DNA from 3 places in the Glutamicibacter bergerei genome. Region 1 is predicted to be linked to each of the others. Evidence: predicted binding sites of a transcription regulator. Region 1 holds the regulator's gene; each other region holds the start of a gene.

Region 1 (4,177 bases):
CGGCGGTAACGCGCAACGTACCTTTGATTCCATTGTCGCGGACGATGATGCCGGCATCCAGCAAACCCTGCCAGATAGTGTGTGGATCTTCCAACCCGCCGAAGAAGACAAAATTCGAATCCGAGACCGATGGCTTCAGGCCGAGCTCAGTCAACCTCGTGACGATTCGATCGCGCTGCGTCTTGATCTCTTCAACTTGGGCCAGCAACAGGTCGATGTTCTTCAACGCAGCGATGGCAGTCGCTTGGGTCACCGCAGACAGGTGGTAGGGCAAACGCACTAGACGAATCGCGTCGGTTACTTCGGGAGCTGCGGCTAGGTACCCTACTCGGGCTCCGGCCAGCCCGAAGGCCTTGGACATCGTGCGCGAGATGATCAGCCGCTGACGGCCGTCAAGTAAGGTAAGCGCCGATTTGGTGTTTGCCAACGAAAATTCCGCGTAGGCTTCATCGACCACCACGATGGCCTTGGTTTCACTGGCTGCCTCGTAGACCGCTTGGATGACGTCTAGCCCCAGCGCCGTGCCGGTGGGATTGTTTGGGGAGCACAAGAAGATCACATTTGGCCGGTGGGTACGCACCTGTGCAGCGGCGGATTCGGCACTGAGTGTGAAGTCCTCGGCGCGGGTGCCAGCGATAAATTGAGTATCGGTGCCGCTGGCTAACAACGGGTACATCGAATACGTGGGGACAAAGCTCAGCAGGCTGCGTCCCGGCCCACCGAAGGCTTGCAGAATTTGCTGGAGAATTTCGTTAGAGCCGTTGGCCGCCCAGATGTTCTCGCGATCCAGGTTGTGTCCCAGGTAGTCGGCGAGCAGTTCACGCAGTTCGGTAAATTCACGATCTGGGTAGCGGTTGAGGGTAGTGGCCGCCTTGGCGACTTCTTGGGCAATGGCGTCGACTACGCTTGTTGGCAGCGGATGCGTGTTCTCGTTGACGTTCAGCTGAATGGGAACGTCGATTTGCGGCGCACCATATGGGGAAAGCCCGCGGAGGTTCTCACGCAAAGGCAGCTGACTCAGAAGTTCACTACGGTCATTCACGCATTAATTCTAATGGTGAGTTGCTCTGCGTGGTGAATCCACGACAAGAGCAGGTAACAATGGTGAGCTAATACCTAGTTCGCGAGTACCGGAATGTTGATGGTGTCCCCCGCGTAAAGCATGCCGGTATCGATCGCGTTCAACTCTTCGATATGGTTCATTGCCGCGTTAACCTCATAGCCCTGCGCATACTCACTAGCCAGACTCCATAGTGTGTCCCCTGGAATGACCGTGACTTCTACGGTTTCCAGACCGGCGGGGAGGTCGGTAGATGCGTTGGCGCTGGAGGTGAGCATCGTGAAGAAGAACGCCGCGGCGATCGTCAACAAGAAGACTGGGATGCCCACTAGGACAGCCCACCCACGACGATTGATGCGGATCTTCAGCGGCGCTTTGTCTTGCTGCGGTACGAGTGCGAGCGTAGTCATGACATTTCTCCTCAACGATTTTAATGATGCGAACTGATATTCGCATACAGACTTCGAACACTTGTTCGATACTAGTACATCTTTTCTAACAGACTCTGATCGAACTTGTCCAGACTCTTTCGAACAAATCTTTGAAAGAAGCGACAAGATCAACTAAGATTTCGAAGTAGAAGATCAGTAAGTACATCACAACATTGGGCACCGACAGTTTGAAGGTTAGAACTGAGGACCGAATGCAAGGGAAGGCAAAACCACATGTCAGCATCACAGCGCACTCCCCGGTCAAATGCCCGATCGCTGACCATACGTCAGAAAAAAATCCTCGAAACCATTCAACGCTCGATCGGCAGAAACGGTTACCCGCCATCGATGCGTGAGATTGGCGACTCTGTAGGACTTAAGAGCTTGTCCAGCGTGACCCACCAACTCGGGCAGCTGGAAAAACTTGGGTACATCCGCCGAGACCCCCGCCGCCCGCGCGCCATGGAAATCCTGCTCCCCTTGCAGCTGGCTGAAGATGGCGACTCAACTGAGGAAACCTCGGCCACACCGGAGCCGGTAGAAGATGCCAAGGTGATCGAGCTAAGCACCTCAGCCGACACCACCATGGTGCCTCTGGTCGGACGGATCGCCGCCGGCGGGCCAATTTTGGCCGAACAAACCGTCGAAGATGTATTCTCGCTACCGCGTCAGTTGGTGGGACACGGCGAATTATTCATGCTCAAGGTCTCTGGTGATTCAATGGTGGACGCCGCAATTTGCGACGGCGACTGGGTGGTTGTTCGTCGCCAACAGACCGCCGAAAACGGCGATATCGTTGCAGCACTGCTCGACGAGGAAGCCACTGTGAAGACCTTCCGGCAGCGCGATGGGCACACCTGGTTGCTTCCACAGAACTCCCGTTACGAACCGATTCTTGGTGATGCAGCGACCGTAATGGGCCGCGTCGTTTCGGTCATGCGCTCGCTCTAATCCGAGAATGTTGAAACGTTTTTAAAGTAGTCAGCCACCGTCCATGCACCGATTAGAAGTGCGTGGACGGTGGTTTTTTCATGCCTACCTAGTCGCGCTGCGCACCGGTACGGCACACGCGTTGAGCCGCTTGCAGGATCGTCCAACGTTGGATCGCCGCCGAAAGCTGCGTCTCAGTCCTGTCGGCAAGCTGCGCTGCCGTGAGGCAAATAAGCCGCGCAGCAGTACGCTGGCTCGCTGCGGGAAGCCGCGGGTCAAGCGCGGCTAGAGCAAGGTAGCGACAGAGAATTCCGGTGAACAGATCCCCGTCGCCACCGGTGTCCAGGCGTAACCCGGTGCCATGATCATCGTTGGACAGCTGCACGTTGATCGACTCAATAAGTGATCGTGCCTGAGCTAGATGTTCGGCGCTCCCGCTGGCCAATAGCGCGCCGAGCACCGTGCCTTGATTGTAGGTATAAATTGCGTGTTCAAGCTGCGGGCCGCTGGCAGTTAGCCGGATGCCGTCAAGGTAGAGTCCGGTGCGTTCATCGTGCAGATTGTGGCGCATCCAGTCCAATAGATGCTTACTGCTCTGAACATCGTTAATCCGTGCAAAGTACAAGGCTGCCGGACCGTTGGAAGGGGTGTTTTTGAAGTCCCGTTTACGTGACCAGTAAAGCCCGCCACCTAGTTTGTCGTCTTGGCCGAGTACCATCTGGCGGCCCAACGCCCGCATTGCGAGGGTGGACAACAGTGCAGGGCGCGCCGAAAGTTGCAGACTCAGCTCGTTCAGCCGGGTCGCTGCGAGAAGTAACCAGGCCATATCGTCGTAGAAGTAATTGGGGAAGCATGCGAAGTTGCGGATGAGGACGCCACGCAGCAACTGTTTAGCGCGCTTCCAGTTCGCACGTGCCTTGCTGCGGTCCCCCGCCTGCAACGCGCTGAACGCCGCATCAATGATCGCATCCAGATAGTGTGCCTGCCACCAATAATGCCATTCGGACCAGGGGCGTGCGCCTGCCTTAGGTAGCGGTTGATCAGGCAGTGCGCGCAACGCGCCGATCCAGGTACCGGGTATCCCCATCAGCCGATGCCCAAAACGTTCATGTATGTCGGCTTCGGCTGACAGGGCCAGACGGTGCCAGTGTTCGGCATCGGTAATATCGTGCGCAGCTGATGGCGAGTCTGCGTGAGGATCGTGCATTGGATCATGCGCTGTGCTCATGGACCGCTCCCAGCTGTCGAAATTCCGTGGCTGGGTACCAGCGTAGTCCGAATTCACCGATGCATTGAGCACTGTTTAGGCGCAGCCGATTAGGCGGCGAGCACCTCGGCGGCCGAGAACCAGTGGGTGTTGCGTCGAGGTTGTTGATCGGGGTCCAAAAATTTGGGCAGTAGCACCGCCGGGGGTTTGCCGTCGGCGACGATCAGGGTAAATAGTCCTGCGTGCCGGGCATGATGGTGCATTGGGCAAAGCAGTGCCCCGCGGTCCACCCGTGTTTCTCCGCCTTCCTCCCACGGATCCACGTGATCCGCTTCGCAACGGCTGGCTGGCATATGGCAGCCCGGGTAGATACAGCCGCGGTCTCGTGCGGCCAACGCACGTTTCATATGGGGTGGGAAGAGCCGTTTGGATCGACCGATATCTAGCGGTTGACTCTTACCGTTGAGTACCGCGGGGTAGATTCCGGCGTTGCACATGAGGGTGCGGGCCGCGGCAGCGGTGAGCGGCAGACCGTTCTCGGTGGTGGCA
Region 2 (4,177 bases), on a different replicon from region 1:
AAACCGAAGCACCCAAGCGAGCTAAGACGGCAGGACGGCCAGCGCGCACCATTGATGTGACACGCGTGGGTATCTATCTCACGCCTGAGCAGTTCATCAATTCCAAGGCCGCATATTTGGCCGACTGGACGAATGAGGGAGAAGCTAACACTTTCACTAATTGGATTGGTGAAGCGCTCACCACCCACGCGAAGCGCAGCCCAAAGCAACGTCAGAAAAACGCCATACAGCGACCAGCACGAGCAGAGAAGCGCACCGGTAGCTCCCGTTCCTTCAATGTGCCTACCGAAGCGGTTCAGAAGATGCGTGCAGCGATCAACGAGGAACACGCGATAGAGCGATGGCTGTCGGACAGCGCATGGTGTGGTGAGGCACTAGACTCAGCGATACATGCAGCGCAGGAACGCAACGGGGGAACGCTGCCAACGCCACCGGAGCGACTGCCAAACAGATTGACCCGATAGTTTCAGTAGCGGTTTAAGCCTCCTATCCACCTGTGCACAGCAAAAGCCCTCCCGCTCCGCTGCTTTTCCGGCACACACGAGGACAGCAGGAACCAGTCGACCACCCGAACACAACCCAAAACCTGCGGTACCTGAGTGACCAAACGTCATGCGACCTTGGGTCGTGCACGGCCTCAGGCGGGGGTGGTGGCGAATAAATCAAAGACAAATGAACCACGAAAGAAAACAAAAATCTTGAAAGTTAGCTTCTCCGCAGAAAATCCAGCCAATCAGGCCGTCACCTACTACGAGGCAGAAGCAGCCACATACGAAGAAGCTCGGGACGCAGCACGAGCCAAGGTGCCCCGAAGGGCACCAACCACTCGCCATACGCGTAGACCGCAGTTAAAGACCTAAGCTGCTTTCACGGTCATCAGTTCCCGCCAATGTGTCGTATAGCGCGGACTCATCATCTCGCGGCGCATTTCCCAAGCTGGCCCTCGCTGTAGACCGGCAGCACCTAAACCAATCGACTTCACACCGCACTCAGCCCGGATCTGGGCGATTAACGGGCCGATCTGTTTCGCCTCATGCGCCGAAACAAACGGGTCGAACGTCTCCTGCATCGCCGTCGGTTGCAGATCCATGACCACCACCCCTGCGCGTGCGTATTTCACCCCGACCAGGATCTGGGGGAGTAGCTGCTTTGCTGCCTTGGTGAGCACCACCGGATCAGCGCTCGGTCCAGGGAGCTTGACCGTGATAGTTGGCTGATGATCCTGATGCTGGTTGTAATAGCTGGTCATCGCCCACGCAGACAGAATCTTTGCTTGCTTCTGGTGCTTGTGCAATCTTGCCGAGGCCTGCTGCGCATAAATCCCCATCACCTGCTCCATCCCCACCCGGTCAGTGACCGGATCAGAGAAGCTGCGGGAAAAGATCAGCTGATCTTTGATCACCCGTTCTTCCTCCATCGGGATGCAGGGGATGCCGCGCAGCTCTAGCACGGTGCGCATCTGCACAATGGAGAACTTATCGCGGATACGCACCTCATCGGCATCCCGCAGATCTTTTGCTGTCCAGATCCCTAGGCCCCGCAGCCGTTTAGTCAGACGGGGTCCGATGCCCCAGATCTCGACCGTAGGAAGGCGGGCGAGTAAGTTCTCCGTGGTTGTCCTTGGGGCGCGGTCCCACACGCACACCCCGCCCAGCTCCGTGATGTGCTTGGCTGTTTTGTTCGCCATCTTCGCCAGGGTCTTAGACTTGGCGATCCCCACGCACACCGGCAACCCGGTCAGCCGGAACACCTCGGCCTTGATCTGCTCACCAAGGACTTGCAGCTCATCGACGGTGCCAGTGACACCCAGGAAAGCTTCATCAATGGAATAGACCTCCACCCAGGCGGAGAAGCGGCCCAGCAGTTTCATGACCCGCCCCGACATTTCGCCATACAGCTCATAATTAGAAGACTTTGCAACCAGGTTAATTCGGTCAGCGTCGGCAGCGAGCTTGAACCACGGTGCGCCCATTTCAATGCCCAGTGCTTTGGCCTCGGCGCTGCGGGCGACCGCGCAACCGTCATTGTTAGACAGCACAATCACCGGCCGGCCTTCCAGTGTCGGATCAAAAGCCCGCTCACACGAGACATAAAAACTGTTCACATCGACATGGGCAATATAGTTCTGACGTGGCTCTAGAGGTGGTGTAGGCATGTGGTAGCCACACCCCACACCCGAAAATCACTAAGCTCGGCCACGCGCAGATCAGGGTAGTCCGGGTTCTCAGCTTTCAACACCACTCCGTCGGGTGTGGTGGTCAGCCGTTTGACGGTCATCTCCCCGTCAATCACCGCAATCACCACATGCCCGTCGCGAGGCTTTACGGAGCGGTCCACGATCAGCTCATCCCCATCGCTGATCCCCGCACCCTGCATCGACTCACCTGAGACGCGCACAATGAAGGTGGATACCTGGTCGCGGATCAGCATCTCTGACAGGTCGATCTTCGTATCTGAGTAGTCTTGGGCGGGGGAGGGGTAGCCGGCCGGCACCCGGTCCAGCGCCATCGCGATCACGCGCTGAGGCGGGGACGCCAATGCGCATACCTGTATTCGATCAATTTTCACAGCAACACCTTTTCTTAGAATATCTATTCTAATACTCGAATGTAGCCTGTGATTCCGACAGGAAGGCTCGTTCGTGATCCTGCCTCGACTCGGTTCGCATCGAATGGTCTTGATGTTTGGTGATTTCCCTGGGTGTGTTCACCGTGCAGGCCGTAGGCTGGAGGCGCAAACTCATGGAACAAAATCGTACGATTTTCGATGAAAGTGGTGTTCAGTTTGTCCACTGATGCAGACCTGGCTAATGTTCCGATTGACCGGAGCGGGTACGACCCAGACTTCCTGGGAACTAGCGTCACGCTGCCGATCTTGGATGCTGAGGCCTTGCAGGACGCGGTGCTGTGGGAAGGGTCGAACGTCATTCCTTATACCCACTTTTCCCTGTCACTGAGCAAGTCGCGACGGTTGGCGCGCTGGGTGGCCTGGAACATCGACGGCGCTGCAACCAAGCGGTTGAGCCGTTCGGGCATTGATTTCAACAAGGATTCGAGGTTGCCTGAAGAGTTCCAATCAGGCAATGAGCTGTATCAGGGTAATCGGCTGGATCGGGGGCATATTGCTCGCCGTGCGGATCTGGTGTGGGGCGAAGCCGCGGAAGCGCAGCAAGCCAATGAGGATTCCTTTTTCTACACGAACATCGCCCCGCAGATGGATGACTTCAACCAGAGCAGCCAAGAGGGGATCTGGGGCCAGCTGGAGAATGCGCTCTATGAGCAGGTGGATGTTGAAAACCTCTGTGTGAGTGTCTTCGGTGGGCCGGTCTTCCAGCCTGGCGACCAGGTGTATCGAGGGGTTGGGCTGCCCTCGGAATATTGGAAACTCATCGTCTTCAAAGAAGGCGGCGTGTTGAAAGCGCGAGCGTTCCTCTTGACTCAGGATCTCGATCAGCTGCGTGTAGCGCTCATGTTGGATGAGTTTAGGGTCTATCAGGTTTCGGTGGGGGAGTTGGAGCAGCGGACGCAACTGGTATTCGGTGAGCCTGTACGCCTTGCCGATGACCTGTGGGCTCTCCGGACTGAGGACAATACCCCTTTGTCCGCTCTCACTGATGTTGAGTGGTAAGGAATTCTACATGTTCAAAATCGACCGTTTTTGGTTTCCCCGCAAGAAGAACGGCTACCAGGGCAGGGTGGGCCGAACGGGTCACCTTCGATGGCAGATCGTCGAACGGAGTCTCAGATGCTGAGTGGAGAGCAGGCCCGCAGGTGGTACCCATCTTTGACGTGTGAGTAGTCTCGTGCTGTTGTTACTAAGCCGGAATCGTCGAATGAAAGTACTGTGCACCCCGGAACCGTCATTAACCAAGTTAATGGACACATGAGAGAGAATGGTTCCATGGGGAAAACGTCGCGCAGACCGTCTCGTCAAAATCGAAAATCGTTTGGAACGACAGGCTCTGGACTCACTGTCACCATTGGTGCCAGCCCGCAGACGAAAATCAACGGCCAACCATCGTTTGCCGGAGAACTGCGACTCCTGAAAAGTTCATTGCTCTATGCAGATCATCTGGACCTTCTTGCACCCAGTGCGGCGTGGAGGGACACACTCACTCCACTGTTGCATACAAATACTGCCAATCCCCTACTGACAGTTGCGAAGCTTCCCAACGAGA
Region 3 (4,177 bases), 1.6 Mb from region 1:
CTGAACCCGGAAATTTCCTGCTCGTCCTTGGTGTGGTGGCGCGAGACTGGCTTGGCCAACAGCGCGGAGGCCCGGGCACGTCCGGCGGACGGGTCTGGGACTTGAATACTCAGTCCGCTTACGCTCGCGGTGACCGCGCGGCTGCGTTGCGAATTGACGATAATGCGTGCATCTCCGGCGCACCAGAGCTGTACGGGTTTGCGCCGATGCTGGCCGAGGAAGGAGAACCCTAGCTGGGCGAGCATTTGCGCAATCAGTTCCGGGTCTTCGGTGCGGATTTCGGCGAAGTCGAAACCGCTGGCTTCTTGGACGCCGGGCAGTGAGACAAGGCCGAGGTTATCCCTGACTTCTTCTGTCCCCAGTAGCGCTGCGGTGCGTGCCTGGAGCCAAATTAATGAACGCAGCCCATCGATGGCGGTGAGCTCAACATTTGACTGCCGGAAGACGTCGTTAAAAATCTCCAGGGAGACGATCCCGGAATATCCAGAACGTACGAGGTAGCCAAGGAATACGTCTAGTTCAAAGCCGCCTTCACCCGGAAAAACGCGGTAGTGCCGCGACCAGGAAAGGATGTCCATGGACAGCACTGGTGCGTCGGCAAGCTGCACAAAGAAGATCTTCTCCCCTGGGATCTGGGCGATCTGCGCCGGATCGTCACCGCGCGAAAGAATGTGAAAGCTGTCAATGCACAGCCCTACGTTGTCGCGGTCAACCAGCTTCACGATCTCCCATGAATGCTGGTAGGTATCCACGTACTTGCCCCAGGCCAAGGCCTCGTAGGCGATGCGCACGCCATACTGCGCTGCGAGGTCTGCTAGGCGGCGGATCTGCGCGGCGAAAAGCTGATCGTCATTGATCGTCGCGGTGCCCACATTGGAGCACAACAGGATCAGGTCCATGCCAAGGCGCTGCATCAGCTGGAATTTTGCTTCGGCGCGGCGCAAGTTCGCCAGCAGGACCTCTTCTTCAACTCCCTCAAAATCGCGGAAGGGCTGAAAGAGGTCTAGGCTGAGCCCAAGTCGTGCGGCGAAGGCCCTGACTTCTTCGGGAGACATCGGGCTGACGGTGAGATCTTGTTCGAAGATTTCAATGCCGTCAAAGCCGGCCTTGGCGCAGGCAAGCATTTTTTCTTCGAGTGTGCCCGAGAGGCAGACGGTGGCTATCGAGGTGCGCATTAGAGTCCTGCCTCCAACATTTCCAGCAGGTGAGCGCGCATTCGTCCGGCGTCCGGGGTTAACCCGGTGATGATGCCAAAGGCATCAACTGCCTGTCCGACCGCCATATTTCCGCCATCGAGCACCTGGCATCCTAGATCGCGGGCGGCAAGAATCAGCGCGGTGTCCACCGGCCGGTAAACACAGTCGGCTACCCAGTGCCGGGAAGTGAGATTTGAAATGTCCAGCGGCAGTCCCGGGTGGTGATGCATGCCGATGGGGCTTGCGTTGAGCAGTCCGTCCACGTCGGCCAGCCGCGCCGGTGCCTCATCGGGGCGGATCGCCACAATTGCGGCGTGCGGGAAATGAGTTTTCAGTTCGGCTGCCCGTTCGGCTACCCGCGCGGTATCCGGGTCTGACAGGAATAGCTCCTTAACTCCCGCATCGAGCAGGGCAAAAGCGACCGCCGCCCCGGCTCCCCCAGCGCCTAGCTGCAGGACCTTATCCAGCTTCGCTTCGGGCAGCCCGCCGGCCAGCGCCCAGCCGAAGCCCGAGGCGTCGGTGTTATGTCCAAAGAATTTTCCGTCTTTGATAATGACGGTGTTCACCGCGCCGATGGCTGTGGCGTTCTCGCTGACTTCATCGAGGTAATCAATGACCACTTGCTTGCACGGATGGGTAATGTTGAAGGCGTTAAATCCCAGTTCGGCACCGGATTTGAGCAGTTCCCCGACGTCTTGTGCCCCGCGTTGCAGGACCGTGAGGTCAATGGGCCGGTAGAGGTAGCGCAGCGATTGCGCATCCGCTTCGCGTTCGTGCATGGGTGGGGTCAACGAAGGCAGCACCCCGTCACCAATGAGTCCGACCAGATAGGACTGAGTAAGAGTACTCACCGTGTTACCCAACTTTCCGTCATGCTTACGCAGATATTGCGCTGACTGTGATTTACATCTACTCTATATCAATGTACACATTACGTACAAGTGTACGTATAGCGCACATATTTTTGTTCTTCAGCTCGCCCGCAACAAAACAAAGGAGTTTTCCGATGCCCTCCACACGCGAACCGTCGGCCTCTCAAGTGCCCGGCACCGGGAAACGCACCCCCGTCAAGGCAGCAGTCGCCAGCTTCATGGGAAGCGCCGTCGAATACTACGACTTCTTCATCTTCGGCTCCGCCGCAGCACTGATCTTCCCGCATATTTTCTTCCCCGACGCCGACGCGAACGCCTCGGTCATGTCCTTGGCAACCTTCGGCTTTGCCTACATCGCACGACCTATCGGCGCGGTAGTCTTAGGACATTTTGGTGACCGTATCGGACGTCAAAAAGTTTTGATGTTCACCTTGGTGCTCATGGGCGCCTCAACCTTCGCTATCGGTTGCTTGCCGACCTTCGAACAAGTCGGCTGGCTCTCTCCGATCCTGCTGGTGCTCGCTCGGCTTTGCCAGGGACTCTCTGCAGCTGGCGAACAGGCCGGCGCATCCTCAATGACCCTGGAGCACGCACCTGATCACCGCCGCAGCTTCTTCACCTCGTGGACACTGACCGGGACCCAGGGCGGTCAGATCCTCGCCGCACTCATTTTCATCCCCGTCATGGCACTGCCCGATGACATCAAATACGGTATCGGCTGGCGCATCCCCTTCTGGCTTTCAGCCGTTGTGGTGCTGGTGACTTTCTTCATCCGCCGTTCGCTGCATGAAACCCCAGAGTTCGAGGAAGCGAAAAAGAGCAATAACATCGCTAAGCTGCCACTGGCAGTCCTGCTGAAGTTCCACTGGAAAGATGTCTTGCGTGTGGTGCTGTGCGCATTTATTGCCGCCGTGTCCACCGTGTACGGAACGCTTGCCATCTCTTACGGCAAGAACATCGGAAATATGGACGCCTCGATCACCCTATGGCTTGTTGTTGCAGGCAATATCGGCGCTTTGTTTACCCAACCCTTGTTCGGCAAACTTGCAGATGCCATCGGCCGCAAGCCAGTCTTCATCTACGGAGCAATCTCTTCCGCAATCGTTATGCCGTTCTACCTGCGCAGCATGGAAACAGACAATACGCTCTTGCAGTTCGCTCTTTCTGTGGCGGTCTTCTCCTGCGCTTACGCAGCGGCCAATGCCGTCTGGCCTAGCTTCTACGCCGAGATGTTCTCTTCCAAGGTGCGCTTCTCGGGACTGGCGATCGGCACTCAGCTCGGCTTCCTCATGGCCGGGTTTGCTCCGTCCATCGTGGCGGCCATGGGCGGTCTAGAACTAGGAGGCTGGGTCAAGATCAGCCTGTTCACTGCGGCAATTTCGTTGATTGCAACAATTTCCGCGTTGACCGCTCGCGAGACCTACCGGGTACCCACCGCGCAGCTGGGCAGCAGCCCGGAATTGGTGACTAAGTAACAGCAGCAAAACCTGATGCCCGGCATGAGACCCACCCTCAGATGGTGCTCATGCCGGGCATTGTGCTGCCTGGACGTACGTGATTACTACGCGTCGGTGCGGTGCCCGAGCATGCCTTGAATATGTCCGGTGACCACATCGCATCCGGGAGCATCCATCACGATCGTGTAATGGTTGGTCCCCGGCACTTCTTCGGTTTGCAGTCCGTGCAGCTTCTGCGCCCACGACTGCACATACTCTGCCGTATACAGTCCTGGCTCGGCACCCATCAGCCCCTTCGGCGAGCGCAGGAAGGTCACCGGATGACGAAGTTCTTCCAAGGCCTGGAACAGTGAAGCCCCGCGGTGAAGTTCTGCGGTATCCTCGGCCAATGCCTGATATTTTGTGGCCGGGCGCAGCTGCGGAGCGGCACCGTCCAGGTCGTACTCGATGTACTCATCAACCACGTCGTTCCAGTTGTCGACGAAGGCGGGGTGCGGTTTCCAGAACTGTTGGTACGCGGCCACCGATTCGAAGGTCATCGACAAGCGCTGCGCCGCGGGACCAAGGACCGCATCGATGATCTGCTCGTCATCCAGCCCTTCGGGAACCTGCAATGGCAGGCCACCGTCCACCAGCAGCAGCGAAGAGACCA

Evidence for each region. Region 1 encodes LexA, which represses DNA repair genes until DNA is damaged. Its sites were predicted from a motif close to TCGAACANNTGTTCGA; they were not measured.
Region 2: ACX5K5_RS16915 (LexA family protein) is a predicted target of LexA. The motif match lies at 2,584-2,599, and genes of this name have one in related genera.
Region 3: ACX5K5_RS14115 (shikimate dehydrogenase) is a predicted target of LexA. The motif match lies at 2,149-2,164, and genes of this name have one in related genera.

Annotation. Positions count from the first base shown of each region.
Region 1 is NZ_CM137131.1:1,073,333-1,077,509, reverse strand. It holds gene ACX5K5_RS05000 (histidinol-phosphate transaminase) at 1-1,042, opposite strand, end outside; gene ACX5K5_RS04995 (LysM peptidoglycan-binding domain-containing protein) at 1,117-1,470, opposite strand; gene lexA (transcriptional repressor LexA) at 1,726-2,442, shown strand; gene ACX5K5_RS04985 (glycoside hydrolase family 76 protein) at 2,531-3,649, opposite strand; gene ACX5K5_RS04980 (DUF222 domain-containing protein) at 3,739-4,177, opposite strand, start outside.
Region 2 is NZ_JBTMZF010000002.1:77,392-81,568, forward strand. It holds gene ACX5K5_RS16905 (hypothetical protein) at 1-464, shown strand, start outside; gene ACX5K5_RS16910 (Y-family DNA polymerase) at 857-2,155, opposite strand; gene ACX5K5_RS16915 (LexA family protein) at 2,137-2,508, opposite strand; gene ACX5K5_RS16920 (DNA/RNA non-specific endonuclease) at 2,785-3,627, shown strand; gene ACX5K5_RS16925 (hypothetical protein) at 3,901-4,177, shown strand, end outside.
Region 3 is NZ_CM137131.1:3,038,890-3,043,066, forward strand. It holds gene ACX5K5_RS14110 (bifunctional sugar phosphate isomerase/epimerase/4-hydroxyphenylpyruvate dioxygenase family protein) at 1-1,175, opposite strand, end outside; gene ACX5K5_RS14115 (shikimate dehydrogenase) at 1,175-2,047, opposite strand; gene ACX5K5_RS14120 (MFS transporter) at 2,203-3,543, shown strand; gene ACX5K5_RS14125 (alpha/beta fold hydrolase) at 3,630-4,177, opposite strand, start outside.